Regions from separate parts of the Liquorilactobacillus satsumensis genome, predicted to be linked through region 2. Evidence: riboswitches for the same ligand, from Rfam matches in the RefSeq annotation. Region 2 holds a riboswitch; the other holds the start of a gene.
What was found. A riboswitch is a leader RNA that binds a small molecule or an ion and turns the genes downstream of it on or off. The one in region 2 is predicted to bind FMN.

Region 1: another riboswitch for FMN. It lies ahead of ribD (bifunctional diaminohydroxyphosphoribosylaminopyrimidine deaminase/5-amino-6-(5-phosphoribosylamino)uracil reductase RibD); the one in region 2 lies ahead of AB3Y88_RS11845 (ECF transporter S component).

The regions. Positions count from the first base shown of each region.
Region 1 covers NZ_OZ061606.1:99,721-114,601, forward strand. The annotation lists gene AB3Y88_RS00515 (phosphoribosyltransferase family protein) at 1-193, opposite strand, end outside; gene AB3Y88_RS00520 (NCS2 family permease) at 196-1,272, opposite strand; gene AB3Y88_RS00525 (cadmium resistance transporter) at 1,523-2,122, opposite strand; gene ribH (6,7-dimethyl-8-ribityllumazine synthase) at 2,229-2,696, opposite strand; gene ribA (GTP cyclohydrolase II) at 2,697-3,917, opposite strand; gene AB3Y88_RS00540 (riboflavin synthase) at 3,914-4,510, opposite strand; gene ribD (bifunctional diaminohydroxyphosphoribosylaminopyrimidine deaminase/5-amino-6-(5-phosphoribosylamino)uracil reductase RibD) at 4,512-5,567, opposite strand; FMN riboswitch at 5,802-5,934, opposite strand; gene AB3Y88_RS00550 (GNAT family N-acetyltransferase) at 6,238-6,771, opposite strand; gene AB3Y88_RS00555 (TetR/AcrR family transcriptional regulator) at 7,035-7,592, opposite strand; gene AB3Y88_RS00560 (MBL fold metallo-hydrolase) at 7,594-8,295, opposite strand; gene AB3Y88_RS00565 (TMEM175 family protein) at 8,382-8,960, opposite strand; gene AB3Y88_RS00570 (alpha/beta fold hydrolase) at 9,006-9,809, opposite strand; gene AB3Y88_RS00575 (MFS transporter) at 10,057-11,244, shown strand; gene AB3Y88_RS00580 (helix-turn-helix transcriptional regulator) at 11,314-11,961, opposite strand; gene AB3Y88_RS00585 (haloacid dehalogenase type II) at 12,086-12,739, shown strand; gene AB3Y88_RS00590 (helix-turn-helix domain-containing protein) at 13,017-13,535, opposite strand; gene crcB (fluoride efflux transporter CrcB) at 13,673-14,026, opposite strand; gene AB3Y88_RS00600 (CrcB family protein) at 14,023-14,418, opposite strand; gene AB3Y88_RS00605 (aminodeoxychorismate/anthranilate synthase component II) at 14,671-14,881, opposite strand, start outside.
Region 2 covers NZ_OZ061606.1:2,520,510-2,535,390, forward strand. The annotation lists gene AB3Y88_RS11825 (GNAT family N-acetyltransferase) at 1-141, shown strand, start outside; gene AB3Y88_RS11830 (ScpA family protein) at 131-895, shown strand; gene scpB (SMC-Scp complex subunit ScpB) at 885-1,499, shown strand; gene AB3Y88_RS11840 (pseudouridine synthase) at 1,489-2,208, shown strand; FMN riboswitch at 2,273-2,393, shown strand; gene AB3Y88_RS11845 (ECF transporter S component) at 2,496-3,074, shown strand; gene AB3Y88_RS11850 (helix-turn-helix domain-containing protein) at 3,397-4,428, shown strand; gene AB3Y88_RS11855 (ATP-dependent DNA helicase RecQ) at 4,418-5,869, shown strand; gene AB3Y88_RS11860 (LysM peptidoglycan-binding domain-containing protein) at 5,978-6,619, shown strand; gene cmk ((d)CMP kinase) at 6,724-7,404, shown strand; gene rpsA (30S ribosomal protein S1) at 7,485-8,693, shown strand; gene der (ribosome biogenesis GTPase Der) at 8,805-10,115, shown strand; gene AB3Y88_RS11880 (HU family DNA-binding protein) at 10,366-10,641, shown strand; gene AB3Y88_RS11885 (hypothetical protein) at 11,017-11,352, opposite strand; gene AB3Y88_RS11890 (hypothetical protein) at 11,742-11,951, opposite strand; gene AB3Y88_RS11895 (lipopolysaccharide assembly protein LapB) at 12,299-13,564, shown strand; gene AB3Y88_RS11900 (hypothetical protein) at 13,717-13,926, opposite strand; gene AB3Y88_RS11905 (hypothetical protein) at 14,104-14,322, opposite strand; gene AB3Y88_RS11910 (LysR family transcriptional regulator) at 14,585-14,881, opposite strand, start outside.

The DNA of each region.
Region 1 (14,881 bases), 2.4 Mb from region 2:
TTCCTTTGCTTTCCATCGTAACTAAATAATCAAAGTCAAAATCTATTTTTGCAGCTAGTTTTTCGGCAGCATAATGTGTTAACTCTGCATCACCTAATAAAACAAAAGAAGCAATTGCAAGCTCCTCGTTGAGCTTCATGATTGGTAACTGACGCGTTACCCTACCAATCTTTAATTCATAAAATTTTTGCATTTCTATACCCCCAAGCCTAATAATGGTAAGCCAAACTTCAATACTGCTCCAGTGACCAACCCAGCAAAAGGATCAAAAATTGCCGTGACAACTAAGGTAATTGCTGCAACTGTGACCCCCGAGCCTGTCATTGCTGTGGCAGCATTTTCGGGAAAAATAACGACCGCTCCTAAAATAAATAAGAAACCTGCAATTGAAGTACTGGGAACATAACGACCAATTTTAGGAAGCCAGCCTGCAAATAGAATAATAGCCATAATTAACATCATCATAATCCCTGCAATGACAGGTTCAGGTGCACTTGCAGTCGCAGAAATGATTGTTTCGACAGGTGCTCCGCCTAATAAACTAGTTCCCATATCAGCGATCGCCTGCGTACTTGTCAGTAAATTCAAGTTAACCGGATTAGGTTTAACCCCCGTCATCTGTCCTGTAATTAAACCATAAGAGATATTTGCTCCAATATTTAAACATGCCAGACCCAAGGCGCCGCGCAAAATTCGCAGGTTAAATTGTGGGCGTAAAAAATTGAATTTTCGCGCAGTGACGTATGACGGAAGCTCTGCACGATACTGTTCTACTTTAACTGCGTAAAGACTTGAAAGAATCACTGAAATAGTGATTGTCCATACCAGATCCTTAGTAATTAAATATGTAATTGCCGCTAATCCAATTGAAATCCAGCCTACCGTACGTTGCTTTTTCGTCATTTCAATTGCAATCTTGGCAAGCATCAATCCGACTCCAGCCATCATTCCTGCCATAATATTATTGCCTAAGTAGGAAACAATCTTAGTCAAAGTTCCAGTAAATCCAATGACCACCATGATTAATGAACCGCCAAAGATAATTGAAGTCCGCTCTCTGATATCTTTCCCTAGATTCCCAGTCAAGGCCAGTGACTCAGCTTGAAAAGAAAGTGGTGCTACTGAACCATAAAATCCATTGACTGCAGAAGCAAATACGAATGAAAAAGTCGTTGGAAAAACTGCAAAACCTAGTCCCATTGCCATAATACCTTGCGGAATCCCGTTTAAAACAACTCCGAGAGCCGCCATTAAATCAGCTAAAAAATGCATGCTACTTCTCCTTATAATAAACATTCTATGAATTTATCACAGAATAGTTCGTATTTATGAATAATTTTAGTATAAATACAACAATATAGCAATACTTAGTTTAAATATTAGGAACAATAGTTTAAAAATATTTATGCTGGTTACCCCCGATAATTTTCTATTCATACTTAGCAGTAGCTAAAAAGGTGGCAACCAGCAGAGCCAGCTGTTTACGCTGCACCATGCTATTACCACCTTAATTTAAGCAAAATTAGACTAAGAAATGCATTAATGTGCCACTCTCCCACAAAATATAAAAGCCTAGCCCAACATAAACAAGCGCTGTGATATATCCTCCCCATTTCTCCAGTAAGATTGCAATCAGTGGAAGTCGGCTTAAAAACAAGCCTAACCACCAAAACAAAGAAAGCATTACTAAAAAAGTCAGCATGACCGTTAAACTACCAGCTAGCGACAATTGTGCAAAAAGTGGAACATAAATACCGAGATTGTCTGCCCCGCAAGTCGCGATTGTGATTGCTGCAACACTTAAACTAAGACTGCTTTTAGTTTGAAGTTGTTTAGTTACAGCAGCATCACTCCCGTTTTCTCCGAAAAACCAAAGTTTTACTCCCATAAACATCGGAATTAGTCCTAACAGACCTAATACCCAAGTCGCAGGAACCAATTTTAACAAATTTGCCAAACAGAAACTAACCAGCACCAAAACTGCTGTTCCCAGCAAATCCCCCCAATAAACTGCCCAATGAGATTGCTTACCAATCGTCCCAAAAATAAGCATTAAAATAATCACATAGTCAATACTCGTTGAAAGATAGGCCGTAATTCCAGTCAAAATATTTTGCAGCATCTAAGCTCCTCCAAACTAATCATATTGTTTTTCATATGATATCATTAACATATGAAATAATCAACATATTTAATTTGAAGACTATTCTATTAAACACATGTTGTTGCTACTGCTGCAATTTTTCTTGGAGATTTATCATTTCTAAGACCCCTAACGCACATTCGCTCCCTTTATTCCCTGCCTTTCCACCTGCACGGTTAAGAGCCTGTTCCAGATTATCAGTTGTCAAAACTCCAAACATTACAGGAACTGGTCCATGCAGTGAAACTGCTGCCAAACCCGAAGCTGTTTCTGAACAAACATAATCATAATGGGAGGTTTCACCGCGTACCACCGCGCCAAGCGCAATAATACCTGCAACTCGCTGACTCTCACTTAAAAGTCTTACCACACGCGGCAATTCAAAAGCTCCGGGAACCCAAATAACAAGCAAATCTGCTGCATTTACCCCTGCTTGTAGCAAAGTCTGCTGCGCACCTGCCAGGAGTTTTTGCGTCACTAACTCATTGAATTTTGCGACTACAATCCCAATTTTTTGATTCTTTCCAGCGAAGGCTCCTAGATATTCATTCATTTAATCGACCTCCTTAAGTAGATGATTCATCTTATGCTTCTTGGTTATGAGATATTGTTGATTTTCAGGCTGGGCCGGAACTTCAAGCGCAACTCGTCGCGTAACCTTAATTCCCAGTGCTTCAAGCTGTTCAATCTTATCAGGATTATTGGTCAATAATGCAACTTCTGCAACTTTTTTCTGATGCAAAATTGCTGCTGCAATGCCGTAATTTCTTTCATCAGGAGCAAAGCCCAGCTCAAGATTAGCCTCAACAGTATCGCGCCCCGCCTTTTGCTGGAGATGATAGGCTTTTAACTTATTTGCGAGTCCAATTCCACGACCTTCTTGCCGTAAATAAAGAACTGCCCCTTTTCCCACAGCTGCAATCTTTTTCAATGCAACTTCCAATTGTTCACCACAATCACACCGTTTCGATCCGAAGAGATCACCTGTCAGACATTCTGAGTGCAGACGTAATAACAGCGGTACATGTGGTTGAATTTCTCCTTGAGATAGGAGCAGTGTCGGTTCTTGACCATCGTGGGTATCAAAAGCTTCTAAAGTGAAATCTCCATAGCGAGTTGGCAGCTTTACTTTAGTAATTGAGCTGGCAACCTCAAAATTTTGCAGATAGCGATACTTTTTAAGGTCGTCCAGCGATAGTAACGGCATCTGAACACCCTCGGCAAATGATTTTAATTCTTTGCGGCGTGCCATTGTACCATCTTTTTTAATAATTTCAGTAATGTAAGCAACCGGCTGTGCTCCAGCTAACTTAGCTAGGTCGACCGCGGCCTCAGTATGTCCATCGCGTTCAAGCACCCCCCGTTCTCGAGCAATTAGTGGGAAAACATGTCCTGGATGATAAAAAGCGGTTGCTTTTGCGTGCGGATTTGCCAACTGACTGATTGTATCGGCACGATCGAAAGCAGAAATCCCTGTACTCGTGGTTTTAGCATCGGTACTAACTGTGAAAGCTGTCCCGAAAGCATCTGTTGCATTTGTTACCATTGGTTGGAGGCCAAGTCGGTCCGCCACCGCTTTACTCATTGGAACACATAACAACCCACGCGCCTTAGTGATCATTGTATTCACAGCCTGAGGCGTTACAAATTCGGCGAGGCCGACCATATCGCCTTCTCCTTCACGATCTGTAGCATCAGTTACAATCACCAAACCGCCCTTTTTCAAAACTGCTAATGCATTCTTCACCCGTGTGATAACTTCATTTTGCTTCATAACTGAACACCTTCCTGTTTTAAAATGTATTTTCCGAGAATATCCACTTCGATATTTACAAAATCACCCACAGCTAAAGCGCCAAGGTTGGTATTTTTTAGTGTGAAAGGAATCAAGCTAACGCTAAAAGTCTGCTTTGTAACTGCACAGACGGTCAAACTGACACCATTAACAGCGAGTGACCCTTTTTCAACAACGTAGCGCCAATACCGGGACGGGAGTCGAAACGTTAAAATAACCGCGTTTTGATCCGAAATACGTTCACAGACCTGTGTCTTAGTGTCTACATGCCCTGTTACAAAATGACCCGCTAATCTCGTGGTTGGAAGCAATGCTAATTCAAGGTTAACCGTCCCACCAACTTGAATTTTCGCTAAATTAGTACGGCGAAGGGTCTCTGGCATCACATCTACTGTAAAACCTTGCGGCACCAAAGCAGAAACTGTTAAGCAGATCCCATCAACAGCAATACTATCGCCTAGTTGGCTGTGATTATTTTGTGTCAAGTTTGTCTGAATAGTAATCCTTGCTGCTTCAGCCTGACGCTCAATGGCTGCAATCTGTCCACTCCCTGTAATAATTCCGGTAAACATTTCAATTCCTCCTTAATTCAAAACGCGTATCTTGTGCTAATTGCTTGCGGTCGACAAGCTGATACTGGGCTAATCTGTGAGCTGAAGTTCCAAAAACTGCTGGCAAGCCCCCGCCACCGTAGATCACCGGTGCAACATAAACTACCAAATGTTCAACGACATCGGCGGCAATAAAGTCTGCTTGTATTCGACTGCCACCTTCAACCAGCAAGGACTGAATCCCTTTGTCTGCTAATAAGTTAAGAATTTGCTTGGACTTCCAGTCAGACTTAGTGTGCACCTCGACACCTGCTGGCCATTTTCGTTGTGTTTGCCTACGACTAAGCAATAAGATCGGGGCCTTAGCTTTGAAAAGACGTGCCCGCAAATCGATTTCATCCGCATCATTGACCAAAATGATGCGTAAAGGTTCAAATTCCGGAACCGTTTGCCGCACTGTCAACAAAGGATCGTCAACTTTGAATGTATGTTCGCCAATTAAAATTGCTTGGTTGCTACGCCGCAGCAGCTGACTATCTGCATAAGCTTTCTTTCCCGTTAAAATACTGCGAACACCTGCGTTGGCATTAATTTTGCCATCAAGACTCATCGCATATTTAAGTGTTACTAATGGTCGATGTTGCTCATAAAAGAAGTTATAGGCAGCATTCAAGCCACCTGTCTGACCTAAAATTTGAACTGCAATCCCCGCCGCTGTCAAAATTGCAATTCCTTTGCCGGCCACAAGTGGATTAGGATCACGTTGGCCGATGACGACGCGGTTAATTCCGGCCTTAACAAGTGTGCGGGCACACGGCGGTGTTTTCCCAAAATGACTGCAAGGTTCCAAAGTGACATACATGGTTGCACCTTTGGCATCTGTGATTTTAGCTAAATTTTTTAGCGCATCTATTTCAGCATGCCGGCCACCAAAGTGATGATGATAGCCAGTTGCAAGTACTTTTTGGTCTTTGACAATGACTGCACCTACAAGTGGATTTGTCCAAGTACTTCCCGTTCCCTTTTGCGCGTTTTGCAATGCTAGCTGCATGAATTTTGTTGTTTTAATTTGATTCACCCCACAAAAAAAGCCCCGCAACAAGATGCGGGGCAAAGATTTGAAAGCTAAATAAGATCTCAATTGAGCCAGGTTATTCCAAAAAGGACTCTTGAAATAATTCCCTTTTCTTAGTCATGAAAAAATGACAGTCACGCATTCTTCAATGACAGCCAAAATTCAAACTTGACTTATGCCTGCCTAAAGATTCGTGCCTTTTCTGTCACACATTTCACAGAAACGAAACTTATTAAGTGTTTTCTTCTACCATCCAGACTTTACTGTCGGTCCCAGACTCACACTGGGTCCACCGCTAAACGCGGGTCACGGACTTCAACTCAAAGTTGTCACCGTCGGTCGGGAATTTCACCCTGCCCCGAAGAAATCTATTCAGTTGTCATTTTAAGTGTAACGCACGCTTTTTTTAGATACAAGTCTTTTTTGAATGCAGCGTGATCACGTTTAAAAATTAGCGCAGGCCCAAGTCAATCAAATTTGAGGACTAACGCGCAATTACAAATGTCGTGCGCACTTTACATCAGTAACTCGAGTTTTGACGAAGAAGTTTGACTTATAAAACATGGTTATCCAGAATAAAATAACGGGGTTGAGTCAAAGTTTCACTTTTACCCCAATCTCGCTTAATTTGCTTGCATTAAATTATAAAAACAAAAAAATGTTGTACGAATTGCTATTTAAGCGTTCCTAAATAGTCTGTTCGCGTTAATTCGTAATGCGGATGCTGCAATCCTGTCGGTTGATAATATTGAAAACCCTTGAAGACGAACCCAAGTTTGAGTATTATTTTCTTTGATCCTTGATTTTCTGGATGGTGCCGGGCAACTAATTTGACGGCATTTAACTCTTCAAAAGCGTAGTTAACGACTCTGCGAGCAACTTCCGTCCCGATTCCCTGCCCCCAAAAAGCAGGCAGCAAGTGATATCCAAGTTCATAGCTTCCCGTGGTTCCTTCCATTCTTAAACCGCAAACTCCAACAAATTCATTTGTTGCTTTCAAAAATAGCGGCCAATACTGGACATTATGCAGCTCCATGCTCTTAATTTCTGTCGCTAAACGTTGCCTAATTTCTGCAGGCGAAAAGGCTCCGTTTTTATGAATGAACTTAGTTACCTCTGCGTTGCCCCATAATTGAGTGGCTAGTTCAGCTTGACTATTATCCCATTGCTTAAACCCAATTCGCTGTGTTTCAATCAAATAACTCATATTCCTACCTCCACCAGATTTTATCATTATACTGCTAAATCACTATTTTTGCTGAATAACTTGCAACTAAGCCCAAAAGGCACGCACAAGAGATACAGTATTGTCAATTTCCCAGTTAGCAATTCTGATTGTTGTTGTATTTTTAATAAGAACCATTTTATTTGTCGTTTTTTCTTAGTTAAACGTTACTGCTAAACAAATAATAAATGGGTTTTATCCCAACCGTTTAAATTGATTGCACATTTTTCATACCAGGCTTTCACTCACTCTTTTAATTTAGCAGCAAAAATAGCTAATCCGTAAGCAAAACTTGCATTAATGTCTTCTTTCATTTTAAAGGAGTCATTCGTTTCTAATAATAAAAAGCCATGCATATAGCTGCGCCATGCTCTGATAAAATGAATCATTTCCTTTTGTGACAATCCACTTTTTGCCAGCACTTTGGAAAGCAATGCAATCATTTTGGTAGATTCAGCACTCGCACCTGCGTGTTGACTCCAGACACCAACTTGTTGGATTAAACGGTATTGATTAGGATAGCATTTAAAAAATTTGCGGTACTCATTCGATAACGCCAACAATGCCTCCTTGCTTTGCAGTCCCACCACTGACTCCAGCAGATTCTGCGATAGTTTTGCCAAACAGTTTTTAGCAGTGAGTTCGAGAAGTTCGTTTAGACTTTCAACGTGATTATAAAGAGAAGGTGGTTTAATTCCTAAAAGGACTGAAACATTTTTTAATGTGACTGCTTTTAACCCTTCTTTGTCCAAAAGTGTTAGTGCAGCTTTAATAATTGCATCTTGATCTATTCCTTTTTTCACTTCAAACTTTCCTTTCAGCAGCTTTAATTGCTTTTTGCAGCGTTTTTTCAGGTTTCAATAACATTTCCCCATGTCCGACCGCTAGTACTGCCGGATGCAGTTGAGCAATCTTCTTTGCACTTGCAAGCACAATTGCTGGACTCCACGTTGCCAACCCTGGGAACGGGAAGCGCAACTTAAGAACCCCTGCCACTGCAATTCCGCCTTGAGTTTGCAAGGCATCGCCTGCAACTATTATTTTTGTAGCAGTTTCCAAAAAAGAAACTGAGCCCGGTGTATGACCGGGAGTTGCAACTACTTTTAGTCCATTAATCAATTCACGGTCTGTAAACGTAAAATCTACTTGAATTTGCTGCTTAGAAAATCCGCCTTTAATCTTACGCTGTGCTTCTCCAGCCTGCAGTGCAAAATTCCCCTTTAAAAACGCTGAATCTCTTTTGGAAATTCCAACTTTTGCATGGGGAAAGGCTTTTCGAAATGCTGGTACTCCATTAACATGATCGCCATGCGCGTGTGTCAGTAAAAGCATTGCGACTTTTTGATGGCTGTCACGGGCGAGTTTTTGAATCGTTGATACGAAAGAAGAAACTCCCATATCAATTACAATTAATCCTGCATTCGTTTCAAAAAGATAACAGTTAATCGGAAATAAATGCGGCAAAAAAGTAAGTTGATAAAGGTGCTGCATTTTTTTGATTTTCATCTTCCTGACCTCCTTTAACTAACTCTATTAGTATTATAACTAATCATATTAGTTAAGTCTAAAAAAATGCTTGAGGTTTTCATAATCTAAAATTTTCGGCGAACATCTTTTTGGTTAGAGGCTCTTAACCAATAAATCAAAATAATAAAAACTGACACCGAGGAAACTAAAGGTATCACAAAAGTAACCGCAAGTGAAATCAAACCGAAAACAACCAACCATAACCGTGTTTTGTTCGTTTCATAGCACTCTGTTCTTTGTACTGGGCTGACACGTGCTAATGAAACTTGACCTAATATATATAAACCCAAAACTGATAAGACATATATTAACAGGTAACAAACGCTTGGAGCAGTAGCACTAGGATACCTACCATGCCAAGCAGTCACCAATGGCAATAGGCTGATTGGTAAAAGAAGTCCAATATTTGACCATAGTAGAACTTTATCAACTACTTTGACTGGAGTAATAATCATGTGGTGACTAATCCAAAAACTAGCCACAAATAAAAAACTAAGTAAGTAGGCTGACAAGGTAGCAAAAAAGCTCGGTTTGATTAGTTCACTCCAAGCACCTGTCGCAGGCACCTTCAACTCGAGGACCATAATAGTAATAATAATTGCAAAAATTCCATCACTGAAAGCTTCTAAGCGACTTTTTGACATGGTTTTCACTTCCCTTTTACACACTAATTAGTGTAAACAAATTACTTACTTAAAAAAATAATTAAGACAGCTTTTAAAGATTTGCGGTTGATCAAGTGGCAAATTATGCCCCGCGGAATCTAAAACCAGTAGATTGCAATTTACAAAAGTCAGTGACAACTTAGACTGTTCGCGAAAACCGACAATTTGATCATGCCGTCCCAGTAACAAAAAAGTTGGAATCTGCGTCTGCCATTTCTTAATATTTTCTTCGTCATTCAACTGGTAAGCCTTAAAATCATCCCGTTGCAGTTGCTCAATAAACTGAAAATCACACTGTTGAAGTCCGCTAACAATCTCTTTTTGATATTTCTGCCAGCTTAAATCATTAATAACAACATTCATTTCTTTATAATCGGCATAGTCTGTTGCATTAGTCGGCTTAATTTCAGCCAAGGTCAAATTAAGATGTTTTTCAGTAATTCTTTTATTTGCATTCGCAGTGATAACTGGACAAGTCAAAAACAACCCTTTAACTTGCTGCGCACAACGATAGGCAATCCCTAAGGCCAGATATCCGCCATAAGAATGACCACAAAGGTAAAAGTCCTTAATTCCCAGACTATCCAAAAATCGCGTGATGACAGTACATAAATAATCTCCACTCGGAAGCGGTTCTGAAAATGAGCTGCTCTTTCCCATTCCTGGAAGATCAAGGTAGATCTGCTGGTATTTTTTTGAATCAAAATATTCTGCGTAGTTTTCTTTCATAAAATTCAAATCTAAGCATAAGCCGTGTAAAAAGACAACCGGTATTCCTGTTCCACGAATCTCGTAGTGGATTGAAAAATTATCGATTTTCTGTTGCATCTGGGGGACCTCCAAATTTACTAAATTGTTTTTTTTATACCTTCTCAGCTTTAATCTTAATTCAATTTATTGCTAATTACACTTGAATTTGACTTTAAGAAAGATCAGGTGCTAAAATAATGCGGTACAATTCTGATAGCGAAATTTATTTCGTCATGATACTAGAATGGATCCCATCTAGGCAAGAATGCTTGTTTAGGTGGGCTTTTTATTGTTTTAATTAATTTAAAGGGAGCGAATCATCAGCATGGAAAAAATAAAGTTTAATTTGAATTGGGAGATTTTTCTAATTGCCGGCAATCTGCGCCTAGCAATTATTGTTATTCCGCCATTGAGTACTTATATTATGCAAGCCTTTAAACTTTCTGCTACTGAAATGGGGATCTTAACCACTATTCCGCTGGTTTGTTTTGGAATATTTTCAGTGTTAGCACCTTTAGTAATTCACCGACTGGGAACACAAGGCTCGTTACTGCTATCTTTGACACTGTTACTGGTTGCAAATTTCGTGCGGATCTACTCCTTGCCGTTGCTTTTTTTGGGAACTGCACTTGTAGGAACAGCAATTACGCTCTTAAATGTTCTAATCCCCACCATCATTATGGAACGCGCCCCGGAAAAAGCTAGTATCTTAAATGGCCTTTACATTGCGGCACTTAGTCTCTGGGCTGCATTAATTGGTTACTCCGCAGCCTTTTTAGCCAAAAATATTGGTTGGCAAGCAGTCATTCAGTTAGTCTCACTTCCGCCAGTTGTCGCGCTTTGCGGCTGGTTCCTGCTTCCTAAAAAAATAAGCAACGCTCAAGTCAACGATCACCACGCGCCAATGCCCCAGAAAAAGAGTCTCAAACAGTTGCTTGTTAAACAACCACGAGTGCTAATTCTCGCATTTTTCATGGGAATGCAATCTTTTATTTTTTATGGATTAGTAGCTTGGTTACCCAGTATTTTGAGTAATTTAAAACTTTCCGTTTTAGCAGTTGGCGGGCTTTTTGCACTTTTTCAATTCAGTGGAATTCCAATTTCGTATCTTATTCCGCGCCTTAAGACCTCAAGACGCACATTGCAAACGGTACTGATTTTTTTGCTTAGTGGGTACCTCATTGGCTTAGGCTTGTTGCTGCTTGGCAAGCCTTCACTGCTGCTATTAACAAGCGCCGTGATTTGCTTAGGCTTGACAACTGCTGCAATTTTCTCGTTGTCTTTGAGCCTCATTACAACACTCGCACATTCTGCACGCGAAGCGAGTGCAATCGGCGGGATTGTCCAATCAATCGGCTACCTCATCGCTTGTCTGAGTCCAACTTTGTTAGGACAACTTAAAACTAGCGTTGGTAATTGGGAAGTTGCGCTAGTGGTCTTGTTACTGCTTGCCTGTTGTACATTCCTAGTGGGCCTGCTTTTTGTCAGTTCAGCAGATCCAAAAGCACAGTAGTTTTTGCAGTTATTTTAAAAGCTAACTCGTTGTGCCTAGTCCCAAAACTCGGCTGTTAAGGCTGCTTGATCAGTCAAAATATTCTTTGAACTTGCGCCGTCCCTTAGCGGTCAACGCAACCGCTCGACTATCTTCAACTGGAAAATAAAGCCAAGCATGCACAAACATAAATCGTAACAACTGCCTGGCGAGCGCACCTTTTAGATGCCGTTTGTTTTCACTCCAGTCAGGACAAGTTGCCAGGATCATTGTGTCTTGTAATTCGAATGCTGCAAAACTAATATTAAATTTTTGAGCAAACTGGAAACTGCCATGGCTTGTAATCACTAACCCGGAAGCAGTATTAGTAATCCATTTCTTTTGCAGCAGCTGCTGTAGTAAATTCACGCCAAGCTCGCCTGCTAAATGGTCATAGCAAACCCGTGCTTGTTTCAGGCGTAAATAAACCTTATTTTGAGTAAAAGAAAGGATTTCCTTTCGTGGGGCGAGCACCAGCATTGTTTCTATGAGAGCCGCAACTTGAGCATTTTTAAGTCTATAATAATGAAATTTGCCCTTCACTGTGCAAATTACCCAAGCGGCTTTAAGAAACTTGCCTAAATGAAATGAGACAGTATTATTCTTCAAATCCGTTTTTTGCGTAATTTCATTAACAGTATGGAAGCGATTATCCAGCAAAAAAAGTAATATTTTTGTCCGTTGCGCATTACTTAGCAAATATGCTACCTGATTAAGATTGGGTTCTTTGATATCATTTCCTTCTTTCCAAGCTTATCTCGAAAGCATTCGAGATATTCTAATGATAAATTATAATTATTGACAAATAGCTAGGAGGAACGTTATGAAAAAGACAATAATTTTTGATGCTTATGGGACCCTAATTGATCTAAATGCTGTCACAGACCAGTTTTCCAACAAGTTAGGTTCCTTAACAAAAGATTTTAATGATCTCTGGCGAAAAAAGCAATTAGAATACGCGTGGCTTATTTCGCAACAAGATCCCACATTCTACCTGAATTTTTGGGATTTAACGAAGAGAGCGCTCGACTATACTTTTGAGTTCTTTAATATTAAAGATTCTCATTTACGACAAGAAATGCTGCTCTCTTATCAAATTGCACCTTTGTTTCCTGACACGCTTAAAGTATTGCAAAAATTAACAGCTGAAAATAAAAAAATTGTAATTTTAACAAACGCAACTCCCGAAATGCTCACTCCCATTTTGCAAAAGACGGGCATCGATCAATTCATTAGTAACATTTTTTCGGCTGACACAGTCAAAAAATATAAACCAACGGCAAGTGTCTATGGTTTAATTGCCGCTAAAGAAGAGGCGCGTAATTACACATTTGTCTCTTCCAATGCTTGGGATATTTACGGCGCCACTAGTTATGGCTTTAACACAACTTGGATTAATAGAACCAGAGCGCCTTTTGAAAATTTACCATTTGCGCCTGTCACCGAGGTTGATTCATTGGAGCAGTTACTTCGTTAACCTCTCATTCACCAACGATGTGCAACGCGCAAACTAAGGAGAGTGTGACATAAGTCGGGAAAATTTGAGTGCTAACTCGAAATTACGAACATAGCGAGTACTTTGCGATGAGTAATTCGAAGTTAGACGGAGAATTTTGACTTATGGAACACGTTTATCCGGAATAAAAGAGGGGCGGTGACAAAATTTAACTTTTGTCACCGCCCCCTGTTCAAAATTTTCTAGTTAATAGAACCATAACTGTTTCGTCAACTACCTGTAACTCAGCTTTCAAAGCCTAATTCAGTAAGGTTCCAATTAACAGACAACCACCAAAAATAATTGCAAAAATCAAGAATCGGACTATCTGCCGCTTCTTTTTTGTTTTAGCTGCTGCTGCATTATCAAGGCGGCTAATTAACTTCGAAAAGTAGACTGTTGAAACGATGTTTAGCATAATAACCAAACTGATCAAAACTGTGGTTGGCAAAGACAGCTCCCCCAGCCAACTCTGGGCACAAACCACTAGTATTAAGAGCGAATTGGTAATAGAGACTGTCATTTGAATTTTCTTCATTGCATTCAAATCAGTTTTTTCCTTAAGATCTTTCACCATTTTAGAATCCTCCAATAAAATATTGTCTAAGGATAAATGATATAAAGAAGCTAACCGAATCAAACTATCAATGTCAGGAAATGAATGTCCATTTTCCCAATTAGAAATTGACTTTTGCGAAACAAAGATTTCTGCAGCAACCTGTGCTTGTGTCAACTTTAATTTTTTTCGCTCACTCTTTAAGATTTGATTGATTTCCATTTATCCTCACCTTTAATTTTAGTTTTATTTTGAACTGGCTACTATCCAAGATAGTTCATAATAACCTAAAAGGTGACAGAAAGATCTTACTAAAGTTAAGCTGACACTATTTTTACACTCAAACTTTCTATTCTATGCTAGACCAGTGACCCCAAAAAGTAGCCGCTAAAAATTAAGAGCCCACCACCTAAGTAACTAAACAGCAAGTAGCTGGTCCCGGTGTGGACATGCTGGTTATTGAATAAACCAAGGACTTCCGTATTTAAAGTTGAAAAAGTTGTAAAACCGCCTACTATACCTGTTCCTAAAAATGCAAAAGAAACTTGAGTCAGATGCAAGCCAAAGATAAACCCGAGTAAAAAGGCCCCGCCTAAGTTAATCAAAAACGTCGCCAGCGGCCAGTTCTGACGATAACGCCGTTTAACGTTTCTGGTCACTTCAAAACGTAATAACGATCCAATCGCTGAGCCTAATCCAACTAAATAAATCATCGCTGCCGCCTCCTAACCAACTTTTTTCCTAGACTGGTTCCGCAAAAAGCTCCGCAATAAGCACAAAGCAGCCCGCCTAAAATGCTGATTACCAAGTATAGCACCGCTTCTCCTGTGGTGTGTTGGAGAATCATCTTTAAGAGATCAAGATTATAGCTGGAAAATGTTGTGTAAGAACCGATTAATCCAGTTCCTAGACCGATTGTTAACCATTCTGAAAAATTCTTAAAGGTCAAAAAGAAATAAGTCAGACAAGCCAATAAAAAACATCCACTTAAATTAACTACGACTGTTCCACTAAAACCTAACCACGTTGTAAAAAAATAGCGTAAACACCCGCCTCCAAAAGCAAAGCAGATGACACTAACATCATTTTTTAAATTCTCTTTCATTCTTTCTCCCACCCCGATAGCTTGTTCTTCAAAATAATTGCTTGCTTCTTATCAGTTAATAACTGGTTGCTTCATTGCTAATCCCCCTCAGGTTTATTTGCTTGCAAGAGAGACAAAAAAAGACACCTACCCCCATGCAAGCAGGTAGGTGTTATCAATCTTTCGATAGTTATCCGCGAACACCATCACGTTTTATTACCATTTATTATGCAGGTTAAAAATTTAAATGTCAATGTCATTAAGTAGTGGTTGCTACGCATAAACCGCTTCAGCAAGTTGCAAAAAGTTCCGCATGATTTGTTGGCCCACTGCATGCTCAGTCATAATTGATTCAGGATGAAATTGCAGCCCATAAACCTGCTTAACATCGTCTGCAATTGCCATAATGCTACCATCTTGACTTTCGGCCGTGATTTTTAGAGCCGAAGCGAGGCTATTGCGCTCAAGTACCAAAGAATGATAC
Region 2 (14,881 bases):
GTGACCCCGGCGGAGCGCAATGAAGGCGTTAGTTTTGAGATGTTAAGTGACCTTGCTATTTTATATCCAAAGATTAAAATGATGGGAAGTATTGAGACTGCTGGTTTAATCGCCAAGTGGGAGCAACGAAATGGCAAGTGAAGATGTTCAGACACAGCTAACTTTTAAACTTGATACGTTCGAAGGCCCCCTTGACTTGTTGTTGCAATTGATCAAAAAAAATGAGATGGATATCTATGATATTCAAATGACAAAAATAACTTCTCAGTATATTGAACAGCTGCATCAGATGCAGACAATGTCGCTCGATATCGCTGGGGAGTATTTAGTTATGGCTGCAACCTTATTAAATATTAAAAGTAAGATGCTCCTACCGCAGCATCCAGCGATCATGGACACACAGGAAAGTCAAGATCCGCGTTTGGAACTTGTCCAGCAGTTGCTCTTGCATCAATGTTATCAGCTTGCAGCTAGCAACTTAGAAGCTGCGGCTCAAAAAAGAGCACGACAGCATACACGTGAACAAGCGGCGGTGCCTGCGGGAGTCAGAAGTCAGCTTTTAAAGAAAAAGCAGGCGCCTGAAAAATTACAACATGCGTTGTTTAGTCTTTTGAGTCGGCAGCAAATTAAAGTGGTTGTTAATAAAAAAGTGCATCGCGAGCATTACACGATTAAGGGTGAGATGCAGCGGCTCCAGCAGTTGCTTGCAACTGGTCCAACAGTAGAGCTTGAATTCAGCGCACTTTTTGAAAAACAGCAAGAAATTGAGCTTGATCAAGTGGTAACTTCATTTTTAGCATTGCTAGAGTTGATTAAACGCGGGATTGTGCAAGCTAAGCAAAAAAGTGTGTTAGGTCCAATCAAATTGAGGAGTGTCGCAAAAAATGCAGAGTAATCAGGCAAAAATTGAAGCCTTGCTTTTTGTAGCAGGAGACGAGGGGCTTTCGTTGAATCAGTTGGTTGAGTTGACTGGTTTGCTCAAACCGGCACTCTCAGCGCAAATTGAAAAATTGGCTGCAAATTACGCTGCTAATTCTGATTGCAGTTTGCAAATCATTACAACACAGGAACGATTTCGACTAGCAACCAAGCAGGAGTTTGCTTCCTTGCTGCAAGCTTATTTCGAAGCCCCCAATGTTGCTTCTTTGTCACATGCTGCTTTGGAGACTTTAGCCATTATTGCATATAAACAACCAGTTACGCGTGTGCAAATTGAAGAGATTAGAGGGGTACGTTCAACGGGTTCATTACAGAAGTTACTGGCTTTTGAATTAATCACTGAAGCAGGTCGGCTGGAGGCGCCTGGGCGTCCAATTTTATATCAGACAACTGAAAATTTCCTCAATCATTTTGGATTGCATTCGTTGAAAGATTTACCGGCATTGCCGCAACCGAATGAAGAAAAAGGCGGCAGCGAGCAGCAAGATCTGCTTGAACTTTTTAATGAAACATTGCAAGAAGATGATTCTAAAGTGGAGGAACATAAAGATGACAAATGAAACTGAACGGTTGCAAAAAGTGATGGCACGTGCGGGGGTAGCTTCCAGACGAGCCTCTGAAAAGTTGATTTTAGCTGGGAAGGTGCAGGTTAATGGAGCAGTTGTGACCGAACTAGGTATTAAGGTCGGACCTGCAGATTTGGTAACTGTCAACGGGGAGGCACTTGAGCGTGAAAAACAGGTCTACTATCTTTTCTATAAACCGCGGGGGGTCATCTCAGCGGCTAGTGATGATAAGGGCAGAAAAGTTGTAGTGGATTATTTTAAAGATGTTCCAGAACGCCTCTATCCAGTCGGCCGTTTGGATTATGATACTTCAGGGCTGTTAGTGATGACAAATGATGGCGAATTAGCTAACAAATTGATGCATCCACGCTACAAAATTGATAAGACCTATATTGCCAAGGTGGAAGGAATTCCAGATAATGAAGCTTTCAAAAAATTACGACTAGGGGTTTTAATCGATCACAAGAAAACGGCCCCAGCCAAGGCCCATCTCTTGTCCGCTGAGCGTGCGAAGAAAACGGCAGTAATTTCGTTAACAATTCATGAAGGGCGCTACCATCAAGTTAAGAAGATGCTTGAGGCGGTAGGTTATCCTGTGCAAAAGTTGCGGCGTGAAAGTTATGGTTTTTTAACGCTTGCCGGTTTAAACGCGGGAAGTTATCGTAAGTTAACCCAAGATGAAGTTCAACGCTTAAAACAGTAACGTGGAATTCCTAGTTGCAATGCGTTCAGGGATATGGTATTTTTAACATATAATAAAATAATTAGTTTATCTTCAGGGGCAGGGTGAAAATCCCGACCGGCGGTAAAAGTCCGCGACCTGCAGCAATGCAGTTGAACTGGTGTGAGTCCAGTACCGACAGTATAGTCTGGATAAAGAAGATAGGGCTTATTTAATGATAATTAGGTAAACTCTGTTGGTCTCTGATCAGCAGAGTTTTTTTGTTGAATAAGCACACTGTTGAAGATGAACATCAGGAGGTTTTTTTGATGGTTTATTCTGCTACACGCAGATACGTAATCGCTTCTTTTTTAGCAGGATTATCGTATCTACTAATGTTTTTGTCTTTTGCGGTGATTCCGCTGGTACCATATATGAAGATTGATTTCTCAGACTTGCCAATTCTTTTTGGTATGTTTCTGTTTGGTCCGTTAGGCGGAATTGAGATTGCGATTTTACGTTCATTGCTGTATTTCTTGATTTCTGGACCGTCTATTGCTAGTTTGATTGGCGTTTCGACTAACTTGCTTGCTTCACTTTGCTTTTGCTTACCAGTTTTCTATATTTTACGCAAAAGTCATGCCGTGACCGCTAGCAACATTGGACGCTCTATCCTTGCTGGAACTGCTAGTCTCACGGTAGTGCTATCGCTGGCCAATTACTTTGTAATCACGCCTTTATATATGGCGGTATTAGGGATGAAGCTCTCACTTCCTCTTAGCCAGTTGGTTTTATATGGTGTGGTGCCGTTCAATTTAATCAAAGGTGTGCTGGTTGGAACTGCTTTTTGGTTGTTATTTACCAAGCTGCGTGTTTGGCTCAAGGACCGTTCAGTAGTGATGCATTAGTTAATGCTGCACGGCAGGTTAGAACATGAACAAATGCAGGACTTGGACTGGAGCCTCAGATTGCAAAATGTAAATAAAATAGCTTAAGTTTAGGTTCAGTTTAGCAGGGAGGTTTGTTTACCCAGCTGGCTGAACTTTTTTAGTTACATCGAAAATAAAACCAGCAGTCTACAAAATGATTGACTGGGCAGATTTAATTTGAAGTTAAAACAGGTACAGCTTTTTTCAAAGAGAGCACTGCGATTTGAGTGTATTTATTCTTTATTTGCGTAGATAATACGGTAGAATAAGAAGTGATAGTTAAAGAGCAAGGAGGTGGACTATGTTTGCACAAGAGGAACTGCTTTATTTTTTTTCACAAACTCAAACACGTCGACCTGCAGTGGTGCGTCAAGTGCTTGCTAATAAGCGGACAGTCTCAAATCTTTTTTGGGGAATGCAGTATCAAATCCTGGACTGGTTAAATACGCAGCCACAGATGGAGAGCCTGCTTTTTGATAAGGCAATTAAGCAATTGCTTAGGCAAGCAAAATTGGAGCAGCATCCCAATGGCCTTTTGTTAACAGCAAAAGGATTGTCCGCGCGCACGCAATATGCGGCTTTACATTATCGGATTAAACAACCGCAACTTTTTCAACGGCTTGATGAAAAAATGTGGGAGGATGTGCTACAGCTTTTAGTCCAGGTTACTTCAGAATTAGCGTATGCCAACAAACATTACTATGTTGCAGCTGCTTCTGATGGTGCACAGGCTTATTTTAAACGCTGGTTTCGGACCTCCAAACAGCAATTGCAGGCTGCCACTTTGGGAAAAATGTTATTAGCTTTTTTAAAAGATAAACCAACACGAGAAGCTGATTTGTTTATGGCATTTTTTAATGGCCATGGGGTTGTCGCAGCGACTTCAGCGCAGCTTGCCGACAAAAGCAACTATAATATTAGTGACATTGTTAATCTTTGGCGTGATTATGCAGTCAGTTTTGCTTGGTTTTTATTGCACCAAGACACTTATTTTCAAGCACTTGTAGCCCCGCTTTTTAAACAATCCTTGCTTTCTAACAGTACTGCTGCAACTTATGCGCAGTTCCTAAAGGGGGCTTTGCCAGCACAGATTGCCAAGTCCAGAAAGTTGAGACTCAGTACGATTAATGAACATTTGCTCGAAGCGGCAATTTTTGAGAAAAATTTTGCATTTAAGCGACTTTTGAGTGCCACGGAGATTGAATTCTTAGCAGGTATTTTCACCGGTCCCCCAAGTTCGTGGGATTATCAAGTAATTGAAGAACATAAAAAGAAGATTGATTTTTTCAAATTCAGACTTTTTCAGATTGGAAGAAGCAAACATGATCTCTGAGACTTTCTTAACCGAAAAACTGCAGCATTTTTTTGGATATAACTCTTTTAAAGACGGACAAGCAGAAATTATGCGTGCACTGTTAGCGGGACACTCAACTTTGGGAATTTTACCGACCGGAACTGGGAAATCGCTTTGTTATCAGTTGATGGGTAAAATCTTAAAAAAACCGGTTTTAATTGTTTCACCGCTCCTGTCTTTAATGCAGGATCAGGTCGAACAACTACGGTATCTAGGAGAAAAAAAAGCCATTGCATTGACCTCTGAATTATCTTATCAGCATAAACAATTTGTCTTACAGCATTTAGGTGAATATGATTACGTTTATTTAGCTCCTGAAATGCTGCAAAAACAAGCAGTGCTTGCACAGCTAATGCATATTTCGTTAGGATTATTTGTCGTTGATGAGGCGCACTGTATTTCCCAGTGGGGACCAGATTTTCGACCTGATTATCTGGATCTTAAAGAATTGCGGCAAAAAATTGGTAATCCTTTAACGCTTGCATTGACAGCCACGGCTACATCTGCTGTAGAAAGTGACATTTGTCAGCAGCTTTTTGATACAAATGAAGTTCCTAAAATAATTCGCAGGTCGGTTGATCGTGCAAATATTTTTTTGGCAGTTAAAGAGGTCACATCGCAGCAGCAAAAAAATGAATATTTGCTGCAGCTTTTACCGCAATTAAAGATGCCAGTGCTGATTTATTTTTCAAGTAAAAAGAAAGCTGATGAACTTAGTCAGCTAATCAGGGCAAAAACTTCACTTAGAACAGCAGCATACCATGCAGGGCTGGCCAAAAGTGATCGTTATTCTATCCAACAACAGTTTATGCAGGATCAGTTGGATGTAATTTGTGCCACAAGTGCTTTTGGGATGGGAATCAACAAAAAAAATATTCGTTGTATTTTGCATTATCATCTTCCCGCGGACCTAGAAAGCTATTCCCAAGAAGTCGGACGTGCCGGAAGGGATCAACAGCTCAGTTTAGCTTTGTTACTCTTTGATCCGGCAGATATTAAATTGCAGCGGCAATTGAGTAGCAATACTTTGCCAGATGACCTTGAAATAGAGTATTATTTTAGACATAAAGGGCTGGATCATAAACACAGTGCGGCTAGTGAGAAAGAATTACTACTGGAGTATTACACACAACGCGCCATGACCCCCGAAAAAATCCGCTTGATTTTCAAGCGCCGCCGCTTAAGAAAAGAGGAGAAGCTGCAAGCACTGATTAACTATCTTAAATCAACGGAGTGCAGAAGAAACTTTTTATGTGCATATTTTGGTGAAAAACGTGTCGTGCAGCATACAGTTACTTGTTGTCAACCGGCCGGCCAACCCCTTGTTTTAAAAAGGTTTTTAGCTTCTAAAAGAGATCAGACTGCTGCAAGTGTACCGCATGATTATCGTGAAATTATTGCGGCACTGTTTAAAATGTAACTAATAAGTTTAATTAAGACGAAGATCGGTGCTACTAAAGCAAACAAGTATGTTGCACAGCATCTTCTTATGGTAAAATAAAGATGATCGTTTGAGGAGGAATTGCTTATGAGCCGCAAATTAAGGGACCAAGATTCTGAGCAAAAACAAAAACCTTGGGATAAGACATTTGAAGACGAACGGGATGACAGTGGAAATTATTCACGCAGTGCTACACGCAAAAAGGATAAAACTACGAGCGTGCTAACCACCTCGTTACTTGTTATTTTTATTGCAATCATTTTAGGTACAGTTGCATTATATTTTATTTCACAGCAGACTTCCGCTAAGCAAGAAAGTGGGAGTAATAATGATGTAGGGCTGGTTGACAGCAGTTCTTCGAAGAAAAGCTCCTCCAAAAAGGAGACTTCGAAAAAGGCGAGTACTACTTCCAGTAAAAAAGAATCAACACAGAGTTCAACTTCAACAGAAAGTGAACAAAGCGTAGCTACGGCCTCAAGCAGTTCGACAGCTGCAGCGACTGCCAGCAGCTCAACTACGCAAGAAACATCAAGCAGCTCAGCAACTACGACAAGTTCTTCATCCAGTTCGGATGCAACGCAGTCAAGTTATGTAGAAGTTGGGCAGGGACAAGGAATCTATCGTGTGGCGGTTAATAATGGTTTAACAGTTGCACAATTGTTGGAACTTAATCCTACGCTTAGTAGCAGTTCCACCTTGTCACCAGGGCAAAAAGTTCGCGTAAAATAAGGGTGTTAGCGTGTAAGCAGGTTGTACAAGTTCCAAAATTGAAAGATCAAGTAATGGGGCTGCAAGCAGAATTATCTGCAGTCACTTCAGAGAGGTTATGTACCATGGGAAAACAATTACGAATTGCAATTGATGGACCAGCTTCAGCTGGAAAAAGTACAGTTGCCAAACTGGCTGCTCATAGATTGGGTTACATATACTGTGATACAGGTGCCATGTATCGGGCCGTTACGTGGTGGGCACTGCAAAAAAAGGTCGCTTTGGATGATGACCTGGCATTGGCAAAGATGCTGGCACAGCTCGAAATAAAATTTGTGCCAGCTAAAGAAGGACAACGCGTTTTTGTAAATAATAATGAAGTTACTAAAGAAATTCGAATGCCAACCGTCACGAACAATGTTTCGACGGTGGCTGCACAGGTCAGTGTGCGTAAAGTACTCACACAAAGACAGCAAGAAATTGCTGCCGGCGGTGGGATTGTGATGGATGGTCGAGATATTGGAACCACCGTTCTCCCAGATGCAGAAGTTAAAATCTTCTTAGTTGCGAGTGTCAAAGAGCGAGCTTTGCGTCGTTTTCGTGAGAATCAAGCAAAAAATATTCCAACAAGTCTTACCAAGCTTGAATTTGAAATTGAAGAAAGAGATCGGAAGGATTCAACGAGAACGGTTTCTCCTTTGGTAAAAGCGGAAGATGCGATTAAAGTTGATACAACGAGTTTAAGTATTGATGAAGTTGTCACGAAAATAATGAGAATTGTAGAAAATAAGCTTGAAAAAGCGTAAAATTAGTAATTTAACTGGAATTTTTAATAAAATTCGGCTAAAATGGTAGGTAGAGTTAGTCGTTAAGGAGGACATTGTCCATGAGTGAAGCAGAATCAAACAAAGATTTATTAGAGGCGCTCAATAGCGTCAACGAGGTTAAGATCGGTGATGTTGTCAAGGGGGAAGTTTTGGCCATTGACGATGCAAAACAAGTGATCGTTGGAATTGAAGGAACCGGTGTCGAAGGCGTAGTGCCTTTTAAGGAAATCAGTGTTAAGGCCGATGAAAACGTTGAAGAAAATGTTAAGGTTGGAGACGTATTGGACTTAGTAGTGATTTCACGGATTGGTTCTGACAAAGAAGGCGGAAGTTACCTACTTTCGCAGCGTCGACTAAAGGCACGTAAAGTTTGGGATGAGATTGAAGACAAGTTCAAAGCTGAAGAAACAATTACAGCACCTGTTACACAAGTTGTAAAGGGTGGCTTAGTTGTTGATGCAGGCGTACGTGGCTTTATCCCGGCTTCGATGGTTGATGATCGTTTTGTTGAAGATCTGAGTCAATACAAGGGTCAGACACTTGAACTTAAGATTATTGAAATTGAGCCAAGTGAGAACCGGTTAATTCTTTCGCATAAAGAAATTGTGCGCAAGGAACGTGAAGCAAAGAAAGCTGAGACTCTTTCCCAATTAGTTGTGGGGGATGTTGTTGAAGGCAAAGTTGCGCGTTTGACCAGTTTTGGTGCTTTTGTTGATCTAGGTGGCGTTGATGGCTTAGTACACGTCTCAGAAATTTCATATGAACGTGTTGGCAAACCTGCTGATGTGCTAAAGGTTGGCGAAACAGTTAAAGTTAAGATTCTTGCAGTTGATAAAGATAAAGAACGTATTTCATTATCAATTAAGCAAACCTTACCGCAACCTTGGGATGATTTAGCAGAAAAAGTCGCTGAAGGCGATGTACTTGAAGGAACTGTTAAACGTCTGACCAGCTTTGGTGCTTTTGTTGAAGTCTTCCCAGGAGTTGAAGGTTTGGTTCATATTTCCCAGATCTCACATAAGCACATTGCAACTCCAAATGAAGTTTTAAGTTCTGGTGAAAAAATCAAAGTGAAGGTGCTTAGTGTTCATCCTCAAGAACATCGTTTGGCACTTTCAATCAAGGCACTCGAAGAAAAACCAAGTGCTGGAAGTGAAGTTAAGAAGGAAGCTGAGAAACCTTCAAAGGTTGACATTCCTGAAGAAAGCACCGGATTCACCTTGGGTGATCTTGTTGGTGATTTGAAGGATAAAGACGAAGATAAGTAATTCTTCTACTATGTTATTCAGAATGACCCGAAAGATAAGCTGCTTTTGGGTCATTTTTTATGATTTCAGTTGGTAGATGAACTTGAATAATTTTGAAAGAGGGTGTAAATATTGGCTAATCCAGTTGTTGCAATTGTGGGTCGCCCTAATGTTGGCAAGTCAACCGTTTTTAATCGGATTGCTGGAGAAAGAATCTCTATCGTTGAAGATGTTCCAGGAGTGACTCGTGATCGTATTTATGCTCACAGTGAATGGCTGGGACAGAAATTCAGCTTGATTGACACGGGCGGGATTGACACAGGCGAAGAGGAATTTTTGACTCAAATTACCGAGCAAGCAGAAATTGCGATTGATGAAGCAGATGTTATTGTTTTTGTTGTGAGTGTACGCGAAGGTGTCACTGATGCAGACGAAAAAGTCGCCAAAATTCTTTATCGTTCAGATAAGCCCGTCGTGGTGGCTGTTAATAAGGTTGATAATCCAGAGTTAAGAAGTGAAATCTTTGATTTTTATGCGCTTGGTTTTGGTGAACCAGTTCCCATTTCCAGTACGCACGGTATTGGGATTGGGGATCTACTTGATCAGGTGTGCCGTTCTTTTCCTAATACGGGTGCAGAAATTGAAGATCATACAACCCGTTTTAGTCTGATTGGGCGTCCTAACGTTGGTAAATCATCATTGGTAAATGCCATTTTGGGTGAAAATCGTGTAATTGTTTCTAGCGTGGAAGGGACAACCCGCGATGCGATTGATACTCCTTTTATCTCCGCTAATGGTGATGAATTTACAGTTATTGACACTGCCGGAATCAGAAAAAAAGGAAAGGTTTATGAAAATACTGAAAAGTATGCGGTTCTAAGGGCATTGCGCGCGATTGATCGTTCGGATGTTGTTTTAGTTGTTCTCAATGCTGAAGAAGGAATCCGCGAGCAGGATAAAAAGGTTGCGGGTTATGCGCATGAGGCTGGACGCGGGATTATTATTTTAGTCAACAAATGGGATACTGTTAAAAAGACTAATCACACGATGCAGGAATTTGAAGAGCTGATCCGACAAGAATTTCAGTATCTTAGTTATGCGCCAATCATTTTTGTTTCGGCACGGACTAAGCAGCGTCTTGATCAGTTGCCACAATTGATCAAACGAATCAATGAAAATCATCAACGCCGTATTCCATCAGCTGTCTTGAACGATGTTGTGATGGATGCAATTGCACGGAACCCAACGCCGACCGATAATGGTAAGCGCCTGCGCATTTACTATACGACACAGGTTGCAATTAAACCGCCAACTTTTGTTGTTTTTGTAAATGATCCTGAACTGATGCATTTCTCCTATGCACGTTTTTTGGAGAATCAAATTCGTGAAGCCTTTGATTTTACGGGGACGCCGCTTCATTTGATAGAGCGTAAGCGTAAATAGTTTAAAAATAATGTCCAATGTGTTAAGCTAATTTTTTACCCTGAAAAAAAGCGTTTTTTTACGCGGAAAATTTAGTTCAAAAAACTAAAAAAAGGGTTAAAAACCTTGTCAGATTAGGCTTTATATGCTATCTTATTAACAGAGATAATGATTTTGTTAGTCATTGTTTCATCATTTTGATTCAGTCAAAATGACTGTTGACAGATATTTGTTATCTGTGTCTATTTCTTCATTTGAGGAGGTGAAACACATGGCAAACAAAGCACAATTAATCGAAACAGTTGCTACAAAAACTGGCTTGACAAAGAAAGATGCAACAACTGCTGTTGATGCAGTTTTTGAAACAATCCAAGCTACATTAGCAAAGGGCGAAAAGGTCCAACTTATTGGTTTTGGTAACTTTGAAGTACGTGACCGTGCAGCTCGTAAGGGCCGTAACCCACAAACAGGTAAAGAAATTCAAATTCCTGCAAGCAAAGTACCTGCATTTAAACCAGGTAAGGCCTTAAAGGATGCTGTTAAATAAAACCGTTCTTTATCCGTCTTAAGTCGGAACAAAACGTTCTGATGATACATTTGTAAAGTCTGATAAGTCAGCGTAAAACGTTGATTTATCAGCTTTTTCTTTTATTTTAATTCTATTAAGCTGAGCAAGAATGATATTTTGGGAAATGCAGTTTGAGGTTGTTTTTCTGGAGTGATCTGCAGGTAGAGTTTGTTTTTGCAAATATAAAAAGCTTGCAGGTTATATTTTTGATATGAAGATAGTAGTGAATATTTTTTCTAAAAAAGCTTGTTGAAAAGCATAAATTCATTTATAATACATTTGGGAGTTTAACTCCCCACAGTATTCCATAGGCGCATTCTTGGCTCTTTTGAGCTAGGAATGTGTTTTATTTTGTTAATATGAATTCATAAGTGAAGCGAAGATTGAGGCAAAGAACAAGAGATAAAGAACAAAAATAACAACTGCAATAATAAATTGTACAAGACCAGCCCGATTCCAAGTCGCTTGAACAGCTTTAAAGGTCTCAATGTCCTTATAATCTCCATTTTGCCAAGCCCATTCGTTTCCTTTGAAACCGCATACGAATATCCAGACAAGATTAAATACCGGAATTAAACATAAGAGTGGCAGGTATGTCTTATTGCCGATTCCCCAAAAAATATTATACATGAAGGCACCCCAATTCCACCCTTTGATCTGAGCAGGTACGGTTTTGCTATTTTCTTGCATAATTACTCCCCCTATATGAAGTCAGCTTTTAGCGTCATCAGTATTTGGACTACATGAGCCTTGAATAATTTAAATATAACATAATGCCAAGTAATTAAAACTATTTAGCTTAGGACCAATTTGGCAGACTTTGAAAATTTTTTTCTGAGCGAGCTCAAAAGCTTAGGTGGATTTAGGCACAAAAAATGGCGTAACAAAAAAGAGAGTGTGACATAAGTCGGGAAAATGTGAGTGCTAACTCGAAATTATGAACATAGGGAGTACTTTGCTATGAGTAATTCGAAGTTAGACGGAGAATTTTGACTTCTGGAACACGTTTATCCGGAATGAAAGAGGGACTGTGACAAAATTTAAATTTTGTCACAGCCCCTTATTAAGTAAAAAATTGATTAATTTTTAGTTCCGTTCCCAGCTGGTGATCCAGTAGGTTTTTTACCGTTGGGCATTCCACCACCTTTTTGTTTCATCGTCTTGCTTAAATTGGCTTGAGCGCTATTGTGACCTAAAAAATAGCCTGCAGCGCCGCTAGCTCCCATCAAAATAACAGCTGCAATAACTGTCAGAATTATTTTTTTAAATGCATTGTTTTCTTTTGACATGCTTTATCCTCCTTTAAACTAGCAACTATTTTATAATATTATGTTTTAGTTTTTTAGAAGATAGATTGGCTTTTTAGCTAACAAAGTGTGAACAAGAAAAAGCCAGAATGCATGGAATTTGTAAAAGATAAACCAAGAGCTTAGGTGACCCGAGCCAAAAACGTGGTGACAAGCATTACACAATACTATACTTTAAAAAAATAATATGGTACAATCATTGCCATTGAGGCATTTAGCGGCTACTTAAAAAATTAAAGAGTCAGGGCTTAAAGTCCGGCTTTTTTGTGCATGTTAACGGAATGTTTGCTTGGCGGCTTACTAAAATATTATTCTTAAAAGGAGTTTATATGAATCATTCATTGAAAACAATTGAGTTGCTCAAAAACGGAAAGTTGACTGCTGCGAGGCAGGAATTTGGACAGGCTTTGCAACAAGACACCCCGGATGACCTTTATCACTTAGCAGAAGAGTTGTACTTGTTGGGATTTTCTGATCTGGCTGCACAAGCATACAAAAACTTATTGCAAAAATTTCCAGATGAAGATTTGTTGAAGGTTGCACTTGCTGACCTTGCAGTTGATCAAGGGAAAGATGATGAGGCTTTGAATTATTTGGCGGCTATTCAACCTACTTCTGATGCCTATCTCAATGCACTGTTAGTGGCAGCTGACTTATATCAAACACAGGGACTCTTTGAAGTTAGCGAACAAAAATTGCTTGCGGCTCAAAGAATTGCACCTACAGAAGAAGCTGTGACGTTTGGGCTTGCCGAACTTTATTTCAATATGAAAGAGTACCATAAAGCACTGAAGCTGTACCTGCAGTTAGTAAAAGAGGGAAGTGCAACAGTTGCTGGGGTGCATCTTGTAAAACGGTTAGCACAGGTTTCTGCTGCTGCTGGGAAGCTGGAACAAGCTTTGGGGTACTTCGAGCAGGTTTCTGAAGCTGATTTTGATCCAGACACTCGTTTTCAGTTAGCGTTTACGCAGTTTCAACTTAAAGATTACGAGGGTGCAATTAAGAACTTTAAAAAACTTGCGGCAGCTCAAAGCGACTACACGACGCTTTATCCATACTTAGGAAGGGCGTACGAAGAGCAGGGGTTGCTCCAAGAAGCACTTGAGGCGTTCAAGCAAGGCCTACGCTATGATGAGTACAACATTAAGCTTTACCAAGAAGCAAGCAATGTTTCACTAAAGCTGCAACAACCGCAAGCAGCAGCAGACTATTTAAAAAAAGCGCTTGAGCTGGAGCCGGATAACCTAACTTTAGTAATTGAACTGAGTAACCTATTACTTAGCCGTCAGCGCTACCAAGAGACCATTGACTTTTTGAGTATGTTTTTGCAAGCAGATGAGGTTGATCCGCAGCTTTACTGGAATATGGGGCAAGCTTATAATGCACTTGAAAAAGAACAAGATGCCTTTGCGAATTATCAGGCAGCGGCAGCTTCATTTAATGACAATCCTGACTTTCTTAGAGAATTTGCATTTGTTAGTCGCGCCGCTGGTCATTTAAAGAAAGCTCAGGAAAATGTTGTAGCTTATCTCAAAATCGTTCCTAATGATCTTGAAATGCAGGATCTTAAAGATGAGCTTTTTTCTCAATTTTAAAAAGTGAGTCTCCATTTTTTCGAAGTTAAACGGAGAATTTTGACTTATGGAACACGTTTATCCGGAATAAAAGAGGGGCTGTGACAAAATTTGACTTTTGTCACAGTCCCCTTTTATTTAGTGCACGTGGTTTTTGAGCTGCTTAAGGTCAATTAATGCAGATTTTTTTGGTAAACTTGGTACAACAAACAGCGCAAAAATTCGTTTCTGTCTATATAATTTTCAAGTTCCTCAAGTACTCTAAGCATCGCAAGGTCATCTTCAACAGAATCTGGTCCCCCGGCAGCCTGTTGCTGTTCTTTAATAGCTTCTTCCAGACATGTTTCTAATCTATACATGAAGTACGTTAAATCTTTATCCATTCTGCTTCCCCCGAATTTAAATAATTATTACTTGAATATTATTTTTAGATAAACATAACCAAAATAGTTTTCAAGAAACGTTGTCTAGCAAGGATTCACAGAAAGCTCAGCAGCGCATGCCTTAGATCATAAAACAGCAGCAAAGATTTTGACTAAAAGCAGTTAGAATAAGAAATGTTATTCCAACTTGTGGCGATATGTGTTGAAGAGATTTTCTAACAGTGCTTCGTTTTTTGTAATGAATGTGTTTAATTCTGAAATTACAGCGATCATTGCAATGTCATCATCATAGGCTTCTTCAGACTGCGAAATATCATACTGATTTTGCTCCGCTTCGTGAAACCATTCTCCAAGTCTCTGGACGAAATCTAAAAAATCTGGATCATATTCTTTCATTTTCACGCATCCTTTTATTTAATTGTTGCAAGATCCGTATCGATTTTGTGCGGGATCCTTAATCAAAGAAGGGACAGTCGCTTATTAACTCAATCGTTAAAAAAGACTCAAAGTTTTAGTCTTTTGTGTGAATTGAGTGAGCTGTTTTTGACCGCTTCTATTATATATACCAGCATAATGCAAAATGACTTTTAAAGATAGTCCCGATGTGACCACCCAGAAATAGCACATGCAATGTTTAGTAAATGCTTATACAAGCGGATTACTTATTAGCAAATGTTTTTTTGATAGCGGAACTTAACAGGGTACACAGTTCACTAGATTGTCGCTTCTTAAATTCTACAAATTTATAACTGTCGAAGGGTTGGGTCGTTGGTCGTAATTTAATTTCTGGGAAAAATGGTTGCTTGTCCCAGAAATCTGGAAAAAAGGCGAAGCATTGATCAGTGGCGACAGCCAATAACAGTGCGGGTAGTGTTTCATATTGTTTAAAGGATTTGAAAAGGTATCCACTTGCTTGGGCTTTTGCATTTAACCAGCGTTTAGCATTTAACGAGGT